Regions from separate parts of the Paenibacillus sp. FSL M7-0134 genome, predicted to be linked through region 2. Evidence: riboswitches for the same ligand, from Rfam matches in the RefSeq annotation. Region 2 holds a riboswitch; each other region holds the start of a gene.
The links. A riboswitch is a leader RNA that binds a small molecule or an ion and turns the genes downstream of it on or off. The one in region 2 is predicted to bind glycine.

Region 1 (5,963 bases), on a different contig from region 2:
AAAAGAATCCGTCCGCTCGTCAGCTTATTTAGACCGATGATCGTCCTGCCTGTCGTCGTTTTTCCACAGCCGGATTCTCCCACCAGCCCGTATGTCTGGCCTGCCTCAATGCTGATCGACACGCCATCCACTGCTTTCACCTGATCGATAACACGCTGGAAGAAACCACCGCGCACCGGATAGTGGACCCTCAAATCATTTAACTCCAGTAGTGCCATGAGCAGCTTCCCCCTTTGCCTCGTCTTCAAAATGAAAATGCTGGTAACATGTACAACGGACCCAATGTCCAGGGGAAATTTCATTTAGTTGGGGATGGTCTTCATGCACTCCCTGCTGAATCCAGGGAATACGCGGGGCAAAGCGACAGCTATTGCGGGGAATATCTTGTAATGAGGGAACAATGCCGCCGATGACATGCAGTGATTCCCCCTTGGTATGCGATCCCGGCATGGAAGCAAGCAAAGAACGCGTGTACGGATGCTGTGGATGCCTGAATAATTCAAAAACATCAGCGCTCTCCACGATTTCTCCGGCATACATGACCACCACGCGGTCGGCTACTTCTGCCACAACACCAAGATCATGCGTAATCAAGATAATTCCGCTCCCACTCTCCTGTTGAAGCTGTTTGAGCAAGTCGAGAATTTGCGATTGGATCGTTACATCGAGCGCAGTAGTTGGTTCATCTGCGATAATAAGAGAAGGTCGGCAAGCTATGGCAATCGCGATCATCACACGCTGACGCATCCCTCCTGACAGTTCATGCGGATACTGCTCATACACACGCACAGGATTCGGTATATCTACGCTTTCCAGCAGCTCCAGCACACGTTCCCTTTTTTGCTTCGTAGATAGTGACGTATGATAATCAAGATTTTCCTCAATCTGCTTACCAATGCTCATTAACGGGTTGAGTGCTGTCAGCGGGTCCTGAAAGATCATGCCAATGCCCGCTCCGCGGATTTTATTCATTTGCCCTGAAGAAAGACGGTTCAGGTCCGTGCCTTTAAAAAGGACCTCTCCCTCTACACGCGTGCGTTCCATGTCATGCAGTTGTGCGATCGAAAGCGCCAGCGCGCTTTTGCCACAGCCGGATTCTCCGACTACAGCCAGCACTTCATTGGGGTTGACCGTCAGATCCAGATGGTCGACTGCGGGGTGATATTGATCCTTGATGCGAAAAGATACGGATAATCCTTTAATTTCCAACACGGGTCCGGTATTCAATGCGCGCTTCCTCCATTCTCCATGGTCTTGTCCCGCTTATTCTCACCATGTTTGATGTTTAAAACCTCTCATGAACATTACATACCGTTTTTGTCGGAATAATTTGAATACATCCTATCACCAGTATATGGATATATCAATTAAGATTATGCTATCAACATCATTTAAAAAATCAATGATCCAGCAGTAGCGCGGCCTTTCTGGCACAAAATGTAATGAAATAACCAACCACAGGTTAATTTTCATCACAAAAAAAGTCGCCTGATCCCTCTGCAGGGATCAAACGACTAACTAATACCAGCTCACATTGAGCTTCTGGCGATAATTATGAAGCCGCTCCATAGGAGCCAGACTTGAACGTTCTAGGATCGTACCATTTGTAGCCTGCTGCTGGAGCAGACCAAGGCTCAGGCTGCGGTTCTGTGGAAGCCGCAGGCTCCTCAAATGGTAGAAGCTTCGTTGGCTGATCCAGAGTCAAACCTGCCACATCAGACAATTTCGTGTAGTCCTGCTTCCATGCAAGCCATTGAACCGTTTGCACCAGGAAGGTGGAATCATCCACTTCTTTAAAACCATCATATGTCTTCTTCGACTGTCCGTTTTCCTCACGCACATATTTCGGTGTAGCATCTTCTACAGGGGAAGAATCACCGATGAACGCTGCCTTGCCTTGACCTACCTTGGAGATAGCGGCATAAGGTCCTTCCGCACGGCCCCCGCCGTTATAAACTCCCTGGTCTACCGCATTACCCCATTTTTTCGTGCCTGAAGGGATATAAGCAATGCCTTTAGCCTTGGTAGGATCAATAATAGCCAGCGTAGATCCTGCATGCATTGCAATCGAGCGCACACCCTTGGTAATGCCGAAAGATTGATCTGCGGCTACAATGTCGGTAGCATTCACATCACCCAGCGCATTGTAACGGAAACGAACGCCAAAGTTGGCCGCCAGCCAATCGGAGCTTGTTAATCCTTGCATCGCCGGTGATGCAGCTTCTTCTGCAGTCATGCCCTTGGCCGGATTAGTATAGGCTCCACGACGGTAACCATTCATAACCTCGGAGGAATCCCAACGGTTTTTGTTACGGTCCGCATTATAATGATCGGAGATGAAGAAGACGCTCCCCCCGCTATTCACGTATTGCAGCAGGGCAGCCTGCTCGGATGCCTTAAAGGCAACATTCGCTTCACCAATAATGAACACATCATATTGGCGCAGCTTGTCAAATGTTATGGCCTGCTCTCCATAAGTAAAAGGAATAGGACGATTCAATTGGTCTACCGTAAAGCCTACATTACGCAGTCCATTGGCAAAGTCGGAGAAGGCGCCTTCAATGACCCAATCTGCTGCACCAGCGGTCTGTGCGTGCGTATTATCGAACAGCACCTTTTTGCCTTTTCCATCCGGCAGTGTAGTACCGGGTTGACCCGGGTTGCCAGGTTCGCCTGGTTCCCCCGGCTCGCTTCCGCTCACCAGTTCAACAGCGCTTGGACTTTTCACTCCACCAAAATTATTGTAGGCGCCGAGTGTACCCGTCACACGAATTTTGCTGCCGATCAGCTCAGGATGGCCTGATAGCCCATATTGCCCTCTGTACGCTGAAGTCAGCTGTACATCCAACAGATTAGACGTATTACGTTCATTTGCCTGATCGGCAATCAGTACGTTAAAATCATTCGCAAACGGGGAAGAAAAGTTAGCCGTTTTCGATCCGGTAGCATGTCCGACGATGTAACCTTCCACCGTCACCGTACCTCCACTGCTTTGGCGCTGAAGTGCTTCGGCTACTGTCAATGCTCCCTCCGCCTTGACCTGACCGAATGGAACGAAGATCCCAATCAGCAGTGATACGATAGCTGCTAGATGCAACATCCCTTTTAAGCGTGAACCTGTGAATCGCAAGCCTTTTACCATACGTCAATATCCCTCCTATGATTTCCATAAATATACTTGTCCTTTATCAGATTAGCCGCCAATCTTCTAATTCCTTCCTGATTTCATCCATAATTATGTAAATTTTAATCTTTTTTATTGGGAACGCACCTGTTTATGTAAAAATTAAACCTGTGATTGACACCGAGCACGGCATACATTACGCTAAGAAAGACATGTAGAACGGTATATGCGAATGAAGATGACGGGAGAGTCTGTCCAGGGAGCCTACACTCTGGCGGCACCGAAGGAGCAAGGCGTCAGCACCCGGCTGACGGATAATCTCTCAGGTCCATGTATCGTCATCTGACGCAACTCTGGAGAGAGCGCAAGCCACCCAAGGGGTAAGGCGGTAAGAACACCGCACGAAACTCTCAGGTAACGAGGACAGAGATAAGGGAAACTTCCTTATCCTGTCCTTTTTTGTGCTCACATTGTGCGTCAGCATTAAGAACCGTCATAACCGCGCAAAGACGCGGAAATACCATATAGTATGGTATTAGAACATACAGGGGGCCACACCATGCGTTTCAAAGATGTATTTTCCATTATCGGTCCGGCCATGACCGGACCTTCCAGTTCACACACCGCAGGCGCTGTGCGGCTCGCACGCGTTGCCCGGCACTGGCTCGGGGCGCAACCTGATCGTGCCCGCATGACACTGTACGGCTCCTTCGCTGACACGTATAAAGGACACGGTACAGACCTGGCGCTCATCGCAGGGCTGCTTAATTACGATACGGACGATCACCGGATTCCGGATGCCGAGCAATGGGCAGAGCAAGCCGGGATGGCCGTGGAATTCGCCGTCAGCGGGCTACCAGCGCCTCATCCGAACACCGTCCGTTTCGAGCTATGGAAGGGCGAGGATCAGCGCACACTGCTTGGCTCCTCCATCGGCGGCGGCAGCATCCATGTCCAGCAGCTCAACGAATTCCGGGTCAATCTGACTGGGGAGCTGCCTACGCTGGTGCTTCTCCACTCGGATAAGCCCGGTACATTGGGCGCGATAACTTCAGCGCTGGGCGCGGCTCACATTAACATTGCCTATATGCACGTAGATCGCAAAGGCCGGGATGGTGAAGCACTCACCGCCATCGAAACGGACAGTTCTGCTCCGGCTGTATTGATTGCGGAGCTGCGTTCTTTACCTCATATGTATGAAATTAAGATGATTAATTTGAAAAAAGGAGCTGAATCCGATGCGGTTTAGCCATCTGCATGAAATCAGCGCTTTATGCGCTGAAGAATCCACCACAATTGGCCGTTTGATGATTCAAGAGCAGGTACAAGAGACGAATACAACGGAGGAAGAAATCTTTCGCCAAATGTCTGATTATTATGAAGTCATGAAGGAAGCCGTTCATCGCGGTCAGACACAAGACACCGTATCCCGCAGTGGATTGACGGGCGGTGACGGCAAGCGCCTAGCCGAGTATCTGCGGTCAGGGGAAACCTGCTCCGGCGATGCCTCCGCGCTCGCCATGGCTTATGCCCTCTCTGTGTCGGAGGTAAATGCATCCATGGGTCGCATTGTCGCCACGCCTACCGCAGGCTCATGTGGGGTTATCCCTGGTGTGTTCATCAGTGCGCAGGAGCGGTTCGGCTGGGATGATGAGCATATGGTGAACGGCCTGTTCGCCGCTGGAGCCATTGGCTACGTGATCGCCAACAACTCCTTCATTTCTGGCGCGGAGGGAGGCTGTCAGGCTGAGATTGGTTCAGCTATCGGGATGGCTGCTGGCGCTATGGTCGAGCTGCGTGGTGGTACGCCTGAACAGGCTGTTCACGCCGTGGGCCTCGCTCTTAAGAACACGCTCGGCCTGATTTGCGATCCCGTCGCCGGACTCGTGGAGATTCCGTGCATCGTGCGCAACGGGCTGGGAGCCGTGACTGCGCTTGCCGCAGCGGATATGGCTTTGGCGGGTGTGCGCAGCGCTATTCCGTCTGACGAAGTCATTGACGTGATGCTTGAAGTCGGCAGTGCGATGCCGTCGAAGCACCGCGAGACCGCCAAAGGCGGCTTGGCCCAGACGCCCACTGGCAAGCGTTTGACTGAATCACTTACACGCAACACACCGACCAAGAAGGATAAGTCATAATTTATAAGCGGTAGCCTCCTTAAAAAAAAGAGCAAGCATGTCATCCTTGGACGTATGCTTGCTCTCTTTTTTACTGAACGGTTACCTGTATCTTCGTCATTTTACCTGCATATTTCACAGTAATTACTGCTTTGCCCTTGCCCTGTGCCTTAATGTTACCGTCTTTGACGGTCGCAACAACAATTCTGGACGAGGACCAGACAGCCGGTTTGGAAACATCCTTCTCCGACTCATCCTTATACGTGGCTGTAGCCGTAACCTTGGCCAGCTGTCCTGCCTTCAAATTCAAAGCAACTTCGTCTGTTTGCAGATATTTAAGCGTATCAACATCCACGGGTACGCTGATTACCTTCCCGCCAAACTTCGCCTGAATGTTAGCTTTACCGTAGCTAACCGCAGTAACCTGACCCTTTTTAACAGTGGCTACCTTATAATTAGACGTTTTCCATTCAGCTTGGGCCGTAACGTCCTTTTCTTTACCATCACTCGATTTAACCACAATCGCGATGGTTTTTTGATCTCCGGATTTAAGTGACAACGCGATTGCATCCGCTTCAATCTTTTGCGCTACGTCCACTTCTACCGTAAACGTAATGTTTTGCTTGCCATATGAAGCAGTCACCGTTGCCTTACCGCTACCATTCGCTTTGATCAAACCTTCGCTAACTTCAACCACTTTTACATTGCTAGTTGTCCAGGTG
Region 2 (5,963 bases):
ATAACCCCACCAAATTAATTTTTGGAGACAATCAAATTGAAGAACTCCAGCAGGAACTGCTGAATTACGGCAAAAACATTTTGCTGGTATATGGAGGCGGAAGTGTCAAACGAAATGGTCTATATGACCAGGTATTAAACGCGTTAGAACCGCTACATCTGAACATTCATGAATTGTCCGGCGTAGAACCGAATCCGCGCTTGTCCACCGTTAAGAAGGGTATCGACATTTGCCGAAATGAAAAAATCGACTTCTTACTTGCTGTAGGCGGTGGAAGCGTTATTGATTGCACCAAAGCCATCGCAGCAGGGGCTGAATATGACGGCGATGTGTGGGATATTATCAACAAAAAGCACATGCCGACCGAGGCTCTTCCATTCGGCACCATCCTCACACTCGCCGCCACCGGTTCAGAAATGAATCCGGATTCTGTTATCACCAACTGGGAAACGAACGAAAAATACGTATGGGGCAGCGCGGTGACGCATCCGAAATTCTCGATTCTGGACCCAAAAAACACCTTCTCTGTGCCACGTGATCAGACGGTATATGGCATGGTGGATATGATGAGCCATGTGTTTGAACAATATTTTCACAATGTTAAAAATACACCGTTGCAAGATCGTATGTGCTTTTCCGTGCTGCAAACCGTGATCGAAACTGCACCTAAGCTGCTGGAAGATTTGCACAACTACGAGCATCGTGAAACGATTTTATATGCCGGAACGATTGCCCTTAACGGAACACTACAAATGGGCTACTTCGGGGACTGGGCTTCGCATACGATTGAACATGCATTATCCGCTGTATATGATATTCCTCATGCTGGCGGTCTGGCGATCCTCTTCCCCAACTGGATGAGACATACGGTGGATCAGGATGCTGCACGCATGAAGCGGCTGATGCTCAGCATGTTTGATTTAGATACCACTGGTAAAACGGATAAGGAAATTGCTTTGGAGGGGATTGATCGCCTGAGTGCATTCTGGACAAGTCTCGGTGCCCCTTCCACCCTGGCCGATTACAATATTAATGATGAGCAATTGGAAAATGTCGCAAACATTGCAGCCCGTGAAATGGAATACGGAGGCTTCGGTAATTATAAAAAGCTGAATCAAGAAGATATTTCAGCTATTTTGCACGCATCGTTATAACATTCAAAAGGGAGTGTCCTCAAGCCTGTGATGACTGAGGGCACTCCCTTTTGGAATTTATGAATTAACCGTTTGTCCTTTTTCTTCTACTTGGATAGCTGCCCCTACACTGGCACCTGCAAGAATGCCCTTTTTCTTACTAGAATTCAGAGAATCCATATAGGTTCGGGTTTCTGCGACTACAATTCCTGATAAGCCGAGCAGGGCAATCAGGTTTGGGAAAGCCATCATTGCGTTAAAGATATCTGCCAGCAGCCAAATCGCATCCAGTTTAATGAACGCGCCCCCGGCAACCAGTAGGATGAACAGATAGCGGTATGGCTTAATCCACTTGACCCCAAGCAAATATTCAACACAGCGTTCCCCGTAATAGTTCCAGCCGAGCATGGTGGTGAACGCGAACATAATCAGAATGATTGTGAGCAGTTCTGCCCCCAGCGGGAATGCGCTGGAAAATGCTTGCTGAGTCATCAAGCCCGCATCGGTAGGCCCGCTCCACACACCACTAACCAGTAGCGTCAACCCGGTCATCACACAAATAACCATCGTATCAATAAACACGCCTGTCATGGAAATTAGCCCTTGCTCCGCAGGCCATTTGGTTTTGGCAGCTGCAGCTGCAATCGGTGCGCTTCCCAATCCGGCCTCATTGGCAAAAATACCTCTGGCTACCCCACTTCGCATCGCCAGCATAATCGTAGCTCCGGCAAATCCGCCCGTTGCAGATGTAGTTGAAAATGCCGAATGGAGCACCAGCGCAATTGCGGCAGGAAGTTGGTCAGCAAACCGAATCAGTACGATGAGACAGATCAGTACATACAAGCCTGTTTTAAAAGGAACGACCTTCGTCGATACCTTGGCAATGCTTTTGAGTCCTCCAATAGTAACAAGTCCTGTAAGGATAGCAATAATCAGTGCCGTTACAATGGGCGGAACGCCAAAACTGTTTTCGGTCGAAGATACAATCGCTTTGACCTGCGGAAACGTTCCAATCCCGAACAACGCTACCAGCATGCCCGAAAAAGCAAACAGCATCGCCAGCGGTTTAAAACGGCGTCCCAGACCTTTCTCAATATAATACATCGGGCCGCCGGAAAATTGCCCATTCCGATCCTTCACCCGGTATTTTACCGCAAGTACACCTTCCGCATATTTCGTCGCCATCCCAAAAAAGGCTGCAACGACCATCCAGAACAAGGCACCCGGCCCGCCCAGCTTAATGGCTGTCGCTACGCCGACAATACTTCCTGTGCCAACTGTAGCCGCCAACGCTGTACTTAAAGCCGCAAAACTACTTACATCCCCGCTGCCTTCATTCGGGGCCTTACCGATCAGCTTGATCGCCAGGGGCAGGCGGAATACCTGCAGCATCTTCAAACGTATGGTCAGCCACAACCCCGTTCCCATGACAAGAATGATGAGAGGCGCCCCCCATATCCAACTGCTAATCGCTTCTAACACATGTACCAAATTCATTTCAACCCGCTCCTCCAGCATATTAGAAAACAAAAAAGAGTCAAATCCGCTGATTCGACTCCTGGAGAGGTTAAAGGCACGAAAAAATACAACCATCTTGCGCAGGTTTCTGCCTCTAATAGCTTATAAAAAAGCCTAGGGCATTCCCTGTCACAGGTTATTCGCGTCTCTGTCCTTTTGCCTGAGAGTTTAAGCAGATGTTCTCTGCGGTGCACCTTCGGCGCCCAATTAAGGGTCTCTCCAGAGTTCTGTCCGTTTACGGTCCCCGCTTGTTGCTGTAATCAGCCTAAGCACCTGAGAGTTTTGCCCCTTCGGTCGGAACTTTCGTTCCATCTCCCGCAAACATCAACCAGACATATGAAATTTTTATTTATTATACAGAAAACTTTCAGCTTATTACAAGTGAAAAGTTTGTGAAGCCCTCTGAAATATTATTATTATGTCTATCAAAAAAAGCGGGTACAGCAGATTGCATCCTTAGGATGTCCTCTGCTATACCCGCCCGAGAAAATTTGGAATTACAATTCTTCACCATTGGTTGCTATCACATTTTTATACCAGTTAAATGAGTCCTTTTTGGAGCGTTTGAGCGTTCCGTTACCGTCATCATCCAGATCAACGTAAATAAATCCGTAGCGCTTGGACATTTCGGAAGTAGACATGCTCACAAGGTCGATAGGACCCCAGCTGGTGTAACCAATCAGATCAACACCGTCGGCAATCGCTTCCTTCATTTGGGCAATATGCTGACGCAAGTAATCAATGCGATACGTATCATGCACAGAGCCGTCTTCTTCCACCTTATCATACGCACCCAAACCATTTTCCACGATGAACAGCGGCTTTTGGTAGCGGTCATAAAACGTGTTCAGCGTAACACGCAGGCCGATCGGATCGATCTGCCATCCCCAGTCAGAGGACTGTAAATATGGATTTTTCACGCCGCCAATCAGGTTTCCTGCTGCTTTTTCGCCTTCTGGACCTGCAGATACGGTCAAGGTCATGTAGTAGCTGAATGAGATATAATCGACCGTGTTATTTTTTAAAATTTCGGCATCGCCTGGTTCTGTGTGTATAACAACATTATTTTCTTCAAAATAACGATTCATGTAGTTGGAATATTCCCCACGGGCATGCACATCCGTAAAGAACAGGTTCATCTGATTTTCATGCTGGGCTTTCAGTATATCCTCTGGGTTACACGTATGTGGATAGCTTTCCAAACGAGCCAGCATACAGCCGATTTGAGAGCCCGGGATGATCTCATGTCCTCGTTTTGTCGCCAGTGCACTAGCTACAAATTGATGATGCAGTGCTTGGTATATCGCTTGCTGCTTGTTTTCTACGCGGTCAATGACCACCCCGCCACCGGTAAACGGACTCATGGTCATTACATTGATTTCATTAAAGGTCAGCCAGTATTTTACTTTATCCTTATAACGCGTGAACACAGTTTCGGCATAATTTACGTAGTGCTGTATAACTTCACGACCCAGCCAGCCATTATACTTCTGAGTCAAACCCAGCGGTGTCTCATAATGTGACAATGTTACCAGCGGTTCAATACCATATTTGCGCAGCTCATCAAATACATTGTCGTAGAATTGCAGTCCCGCTTCATTCGGCTCGGCATCATAGCCATTCGGGAAAATCCGCGACCAGTTGATGGACATACGAAATACCTTAAAGCCCATTTCCGCGAACAATGCAATATCTTCTTTGTAGTGGTGGAAGAAGTCCACACCTTCACGTTTTGGAAAACGGGCATTGACTTTGCCTGCCAAAATGTCTTCGAGTCGCTCGGACGAAATCTCCATAGCATGATCGTTCTTGCGCTCTGCTTTGGGTACATAGGCAACCATGTCCGCACTGGACAATCCTTTTCCATCTACGTCAAAAGCACCTTCCAATTGGTTGGCTGCGGTTGCCCCGCCCCACAAGAAGTTTTTCGGAAATCCTTTTAGCGTCTTCGTCATGGTATAAAAACCTCTTTCCGTATTTAAGATTTTTACTTTGGTCAAGTAATCCCATCAAGTGCTGCAAATGTGAATCAATACCTAACGGTAACCGTTCTTCCTTTGAAAAGGATTGACAGATGCTTTAAAATAGACGTAATGCCTTCATAAGCATCCTAATCGTTGTAACGCGTTTCATGTCAAGTATTTTTTTCTTATGTGAGGAGAAGCATCATGTCGAATCTTGATCAAATTGCAAAACTGGCGGGCTTTTCCAAAGCTACGGTATCCAGAGTATTAAATCAGTCACCCCATGTCAGTCACGAAACAAGAACTAAGATTTTGAAAATCATGCAGGAATTGGATTATGTTCCTAATCGGAATGCCATTTCTCTATCCAAGGGTCAGACGCTTCAGATCGGTATCATTACTTCAACTATTAATGAAATTGTTCTCGCTTTTCTGGACAGCTTTGTGGAAGTAGCCGGCCAGTATGAATTCCAAACCATTATTTATACTTCGGGAGAAGACAAAAAGAAAGAGCTTCAAGCCTTTGAGGATTTAAAAAGAAAAAGAGTCGATGCGCTGGTCATCATTTCCTGCGTGAATGACACTGATTTTTTGAGTACCTATTGCAAATATGGCCCGATCGTTTCGTGGCAACGAATGGAGCATACCGATATTCGCTCCGTCGCTATGGATCAGTATGAAGGATATATGTTAGCGCTAAAACATTTGATACAAAAAGGCTATACTCGTATAGCCAATGCTTTTGGTCGTCCGAGCAGCATCAATACCCATAGCAGACAACGAGCCTACGAACAGATCATGAGTGAGCACAATCTGCCAGTGTTGCAACACTGGAATCACTCTTCTATTTATAATATCCGTGATGGCGAACAGGTCGTACGGGATTTGTTACAGCGTCGGGAAGAATTTCCAGAGGCTATTTTATGTGCTAACGATTATGTAGCAGTGGGCATTCTCTGCGAAGCACGCAGACAACGGCTGAACGTACCGGAAGATCTGGCGATTGTCGGATTCGATAACACGGAGCTGGCGCATACGATGGGGATTACAACGATTCAAAATCCCATCATGGCTCAAGCACAAAATGCTTTTTTCATGCTTTCCCCTCAGCTGATTGGACGCCAAATGGAGCTTCATTCGCTAGAGTACTGCCTCATTGAACGTACGACCACGTAAGGTAACGATTTACTTGCAAATTAGGCAAAAGGGCCTTGATATGAAATATTTTTTGTCGAATCAGAATAAAATATGTTGAAATCGCTTTTTTTTGTGCTACAATAGCACTATATCGAAGGATTGTGACCGGTGATGCGGGCAATGCCTGAGTTCAATTGAGTGCTATTGCTAA
Region 3 (5,963 bases), 170 kb from region 2:
CGTATACAGCAGCTCCATGGCACCCTGGATGCTCTCCTCGGGCTGATATGGATGGATTTTGGCGAAGCCTGTATATCGGGCGACATCCTCATTCACTTTCGGATTGTATTTCATCGTACAGGAGCCGAGCGGATAAAATCCGTTGTCCACGCCGAAATTGCGCCGGGACAAGGCAGTATAATGCCGAATAACGTCTACTTCGTATACCTCGGGTAATGCCGCAGGTTCGCTGCGCAGCGCATAATCTGGCAAAAGCTCTGCCACCGGGCGACGGGGAACGTCGCACTCGGGAAGGGAATAGGCGATACGACCCGGACGGCTCAATTCAAAAATGAGCGCTTGATCGTGTTCCTTCAACAGCCCTTGTTTCTGATCCTGTCCGGTGCGTGTCATAGCAATCCCCCCAAGGTGTGTACAAATTGGTCAATCTCTTCTTTGGTCCTTTGCTCCGTCACGGCAATCAACATGTGACCAGCAAGTTCCTCATAGTCCCGGCCCAAATCGTAGCCAGCGATAAATCCAGCAGCTAGCAGCTCGGCCTGGAGTTTGCTCATATCCGTACCCTCAGGCAGTCTAAGGGCAAACTCATTAAAGGTTGGTGCGTTAAACGAGGCAGTTACACCCTTCAAGCTCAGCAATTGCTCTAAAGCATAACGGCTTTTATGCAAATTTAGCTCGGCTACTTCCTTGATCCCCTGTCTACCCATGACAGACAAGTATACAGATGCAGATAAAGCTAGCAACGCTTGGTTGGAGCAAATGTTAGAGGTGGCCTTTTCGCGGCGGATATGCTGTTCCCGCGCTTGCAAGGTCAGCACGAAGCCGCGTTTACCGTTGCGGTCTGTGGTCTGACCCACAATACGGCCGGGGATACGGCGCATATGGGCCTGAGAAACGGCAAAGTATCCACAGGTCGGACCGCCGAGAGAAGAGGAGATGCCAAGTGGCTGCGCATCTCCTACCACAATATCCGCGCCCTGTTTGCCGGGTGTTTCCAGCAAGCCAAGTGCCAGTGGATTGGCACTGACGACCAAAAGACCTTTGTGCGCATGGATGAGGTCAGCCATCGGCTTCAGGTTTTCCACGGCTCCGAAAAAGTTGGGGCTTTGGACCAAAACAGCCGCGGTCTGTTCCGATACGGCCGCCGCTAGCGCATCAGCATCCGTTACGCCGTCCGAACAGCCGATTTCCACGATGTCCAAATCCAATCCGCGTGCATAGGCTGCCAATACCTGACGTGCCTCCGGATGGACGGACCTTGATACGATAAGCTGTTTACGGCGGGTAGCTGCGGCGGACAGTGAGCCCGCTTCCGCCAGTGCAGTCGCTCCGTCGTACATGCTGGCATTAGCTACAGCCATGCCCGTCAATTCGCAAATATACGACTGAAACTCGAAAATGGCTTGTAGCTCGCCTTGGCTTACTTCCGGCTGATAGGGGGTGTAGGCTGTATAGAATTCCGAGCGTGAAGTGATGTGCTGGATGACGGACGGAATATGATGATCATAAATTCCTGCGCCAAGGAAGCTGGCATGTGTGTCTGTATTGGCGTTGTGTCCGGCCAGCTCGGCCAAGTGGCGGGTTAAGGCTTTCTCATCGAGTCGAGAAGAGAGAGGCAGTTCCCCTTGATATCGAATGGCCTCTGGAATGTCACTGAATAAATCATCAATGGATGATACACCCACCACACGCAGCATTTCGGTTTGATCCTGTTCAGTCATAGGGAGATAACGATGCTGCTTCATAGGTTCTGACTCCTTTCGAAAAGCAAGATTTTAGATCGTAAATTAGCTAATAAAAAAGTGTGTGAGATGAAAAACCCAGAAGTTCATATCTGACATATTTGCTTTATAGAAATAAAAAGAGTTTAAGATCAGCGCGGGCGTTTATAAAAGGGTGCTGCCACCACCTCGGCACGCAGGCGTTTGCCACGAATCTCAACCTCCAACGGTGTGGAGAGGGCGCTAAAACGACTGTCCACCAAGGCGAGGCCCAGATTACGCTTCAAGGTGGGCGACTGAGTCCCCGTTGTGACCTCACCAATGTGTTGTCCTTCTGCGAATACCGGGTAATGGGCGCGTGGGATACCGCGATCAATCATTTCCAGCCCGATCAATTTGCGAGGAATCCCTTGTTCTTTCTGACGTTGCAGTGCTTCTCTACCGATAAAATCTCCTTTATTCAGCTTGACGAAGAAACCTAGACTAGCTTCGAGTGGTGAAATCGTGGCAGATAACTCCTGACCGTACAGCGGCAATCGTGCCTCAAAGCGTAGTGTATCCCGAGCACCAAGTCCAGCGGGAATCAGCCCATATGACTCACCGGAACGAAGCAAACCCTCCCATACGGCTGGTGCTTCTGCAGCAGGTACATAAAATTCAAAACCGTCTTCGCCCGTATATCCGGTTCGTGAGACCAGTGCTTTTGCTCCGAACAATGGCACGTTCTCATGGAAGCGGAAAGATGCCAGATTCGTAATGTCCGTATCTGCCACGGCTGCGGCAATACGTGCTGCCTCCGGTCCTTGCAACGCCAGCAATGCTATCGCATCAGACACATTCTCCATGTGAACGGATGTAGGCATATGACGAATTAGCCAATCCCAATCCTTATCGATGTTGGAGGCGTTCACAACGAGCATGTAGTGCTCCGGTCCTTTGCAGTAAACAAGTAGGTCGTCTACTACCCCTCCATCGGGGTAACACAGGAGTGAATATTGTGCCTGACCTGGTTCCAACTGGCTGACATCATTCGTGGTCACCCTTTGCAGAAAAGCTTCGGCCTCTTTGCCTTCAACCAAAAATTCGCCCATATGCGATACATCGAATAAACCCGCACGTTGCCGGACGGCCTCATGCTCCTTTTGAATGCCGCTAAACTGAACCGGGAGCTCCCAGCCGCCAAAGTCAATACAACGAACCCCAGACTGCGTCCCGTAGGACGAATATAGCGGTGTTTTTCGCAAATTAGTCATTATTCCACTCCTATCCGGTGTGATCGGCTAAACAAAAAAGACAGGCCGAAAAAAACGTATAGACGGCAGTCTACACTCTTTTTTCAGCTCTGTCCTTGATACCAGAAAGTTACCCCGGTATGTACCGGGTTTCCCCTTGGGTGATCCGCTCCAATAGCGAATGCTCTCCAGAGATGCGTCCGGCAGAGGTCCTTTTGCCTGAGAGATTCACCTGCAATGCAGGTTTACTCCTTCGGCGCTACCTTCGGGATCAACGGTATATTACCTGGCTTTGCAGATAACAACCTGATCCGATTCGCGTGCACTTATGTCTCACAAGCGGCAACAGCTATGCGAATCTTTTTGGCAGTCTCTCCCTCCGCGTTCATCCGCGTTTGCAGTTGTCGGGGTGTTTCCCAAAGCATTTGCTATAACCCATTAATACGCAAATTCATTCAAAATGTCAATAAAAATGTCATCAAAAACAATAGAAAAAACATTTAATATATAAATAAGGATATGTAAGCGTTTGTTATAAGCTATCATATTTTTATATAGTACGCTATATGAGGTGATATGAAGTATTTTTGTTAGTATTATTGACATGAGTGTTCTTGTTGTCATAATCTTAACCTGTCTAGTACAGTGAGCAAAAGCGATTTTATTCATATGGAAGTGAGGGGAACAGAATGGGTGAAGTAAAGCAGCAACTTTGGTATACAGACGAACATGAGTGGGTTCAGCGGACAGAGAATGGAACGGTACGGATTGGTATTACAGACTTTGCACAGCATCAACTGGGTGATATTGTTTTTGTAGAATTACCTGAGGCGGGAGCAACGATTGAGCAGGGAGCGGAGATCGGTACGATTGAATCGGTGAAGACAGTATCCGACCTTTTTGCTCCGGTGACGGGAACCATACTAAAAGTGAATGAAACGCTGGAAAGTACACCTGAGCTAGTGAATGAATCTCCCTATGAAAAAGGTTGGATGATCGAAGTAGAGATGGATAAAGATGTGGAGGAAGCTTTGGGCAAGCTACTGTCTGCGGATCAGTATGAGCAGTTGATTTCCGATGAGCAGTAATGGAGCATTGTAGTATGGAGTAAGAGGGTTATTTGTCTGCTCGATTTTTGTATAAAATAGTCGCTATGATTTGACGTAGCGGCTATTTTTTTGTCTTTTTGCAAGCGTAATTACGTGTTTTATTCTGATTTAGAGGGTTGTCCCCATATAAGAATCATACATAATCCAGCACGGTTTTTCGACTAATTTCTATAGCTACAGGTCATATTAAGAAGAATTATGCAGGTATAATACCTTCCCGGATAATTTAAATTTAAATGTTGTCATCAACGTTCATGACGAAAGTACGTTTTCATTTCGTTGATGAAGATAGCGCTGTCATTTAGTATGAATTTTAAGAAAAGGTAGTGATGCTTACCTACAAGGAGGATTTGAATATGAGTACATTGGACGCAAAGCCAAGTTCAAAAGGAGGCACTCGTGTCGCCGTACAGCGTTTTGGCCGTTTTCTTAGCGGTATGGTTATGCCCAATATGGGAGCATTTATTGCGTGGGGGCTGATTACGGCACTCTTTATTCCGACCGGATGGTTCCCGAATGAAGGTTTTGCACAATTGGTTGACCCGATGAAAAATTATTTGTTGCCGTTACTGATCGGTTATACAGGGGGCACGATGATTCACGGACAGCGTGGAGGTGTGATTGGTGCCATTATGACGATGGGTGTCATAGTGGGAGCCGATATCCCGATGTTCCTGGGCGCGATGGTAGCTGGTCCGCTGGCTGCGTGGATATTGAAGAAGTTCGACAAGGCCATTGAAGGCAAAGTCAGATCAGGCTTTGAAATGCTGGTCAATAACTTTTCGGCCGGAATTATCGGTGCCATTCTAGCGCTGCTTGCCCATGTGGCGATTGGTCCGATTGTACAAATGATCAGTCAAGTGTTGTCGGCAGGGGTACAGTTCCTCGTGAACGCAGGGCTATTGCCGCTTGTCAACCTCATTATTGAGCCCGGAAAAGTATTATTTTTAAACAACGCGCTGAATCACGGAGTATTGAGTCCGATTGCGTTAGAGGAAGCTGCAAGAACAGGAAAATCCGTACTGTTTATGCTGGAATCCAACCCTGGGCCGGGGCTCGGTATTTTGCTAGCCTACTGCCTGTTCGGCAAAGGCTCTGCGAAGTCATCGGCTCCTGGAGCGGTCATCATTCATTTTTTCGGCGGGATTCATGAAATTTATTTCCCTTATATTTTGATGAAGCCGATTTTGATTCTTGCTGCTATAGCTGGGGGCGTTGTGGGAACCTTCTGTTTTATGTTGACAGGTGCCGGACTGGTTGCTGCTCCTTCACCGGGCAGCATCATCGCCTATTTTCTAATGACGCCAAAAGGCGGATATTTGCCAATGCTGAGCGGGGTGATCGCTGCTGCGGTCGTATCCTTTGCTGTTGCCGCAGTGTTACTCAAGACTAGTAAGCAAAAAGAAGAGGGGCTGGAGGAAGCTGCATCCCGCCTGAAAGATATGAAAAATCAAAGCAAGAGTGCAAGTGCTAACGCCACTGTAATGGAAGATAACTACGAATCTGAACGTGCTGCTGAGATTGCCGCAGCTCGAACGCTCAAGGATAAATCCGAAGTGAACAAGATCGTCTTTTCCTGTGATGCAGGTATGGGCTCAAGCGCTATGGGCGCCTCGATTTTACGCAAAAAAATGAAGCAGGCGGGTGTAGGCGTAACAGTTACGAATACGGCAATCAGTGAAATTCCACAGGATGCGGATATTGTCATTACGCAAAAAACGTTGACAGACCGGGCTAAAACAGTAGCCCCGAATGCTGAGCACATTTCCATTGACAATTTTCTGAAGAGCCCTGAATACGAAGCGCTGGTTGAACGTCTGAAATCCGATTCTTAATCCCCGTCGTATGCAGTGTACGTCTCCTGCTGGAGGGATGAGCTTGGGAAGGAACGGTATGCGCTT

Region 1: it holds a riboswitch for glycine, as region 2 does, so the genes downstream of both, sdaAB (L-serine ammonia-lyase, iron-sulfur-dependent subunit beta) here and NSQ58_RS08330 (alanine/glycine:cation symporter family protein) in region 2, are expected to answer to the same signal.
Region 3: it holds a riboswitch for glycine, as region 2 does, so the genes downstream of both, gcvT (glycine cleavage system aminomethyltransferase GcvT) here and NSQ58_RS08330 (alanine/glycine:cation symporter family protein) in region 2, are expected to answer to the same signal.

What each region holds. Positions count from the first base shown of each region.
Region 1 is NZ_JBBOXV010000002.1:14,136-20,098, reverse strand. It holds gene NSQ58_RS15845 (ABC transporter ATP-binding protein) at 1-218, opposite strand, end outside; gene NSQ58_RS15840 (ABC transporter ATP-binding protein) at 196-1,227, opposite strand; gene NSQ58_RS15835 (DUF6359 domain-containing protein) at 1,553-3,142, opposite strand; glycine riboswitch at 3,357-3,472, shown strand; gene sdaAB (L-serine ammonia-lyase, iron-sulfur-dependent subunit beta) at 3,684-4,373, shown strand; gene sdaAA (L-serine ammonia-lyase, iron-sulfur-dependent, subunit alpha) at 4,363-5,262, shown strand; gene NSQ58_RS15820 (Ig-like domain-containing protein) at 5,333-5,963, opposite strand, start outside.
Region 2 is NZ_JBBOXV010000001.1:1,857,302-1,863,264, reverse strand. It holds gene NSQ58_RS08335 (iron-containing alcohol dehydrogenase) at 1-1,154, shown strand, start outside; gene NSQ58_RS08330 (alanine/glycine:cation symporter family protein) at 1,212-2,630, opposite strand; glycine riboswitch at 2,790-2,884, opposite strand; glycine riboswitch at 2,903-2,979, opposite strand; gene NSQ58_RS08325 (glycoside hydrolase family 1 protein) at 3,149-4,606, opposite strand; gene NSQ58_RS08320 (LacI family DNA-binding transcriptional regulator) at 4,820-5,791, shown strand.
Region 3 is NZ_JBBOXV010000001.1:2,030,421-2,036,383, forward strand. It holds gene gcvPB (aminomethyl-transferring glycine dehydrogenase subunit GcvPB) at 1-393, opposite strand, end outside; gene gcvPA (aminomethyl-transferring glycine dehydrogenase subunit GcvPA) at 390-1,745, opposite strand; gene gcvT (glycine cleavage system aminomethyltransferase GcvT) at 1,874-2,974, opposite strand; glycine riboswitch at 3,151-3,249, opposite strand; gene gcvH (glycine cleavage system protein GcvH) at 3,643-4,041, shown strand; gene NSQ58_RS09125 (PTS mannitol transporter subunit IICB) at 4,419-5,897, shown strand.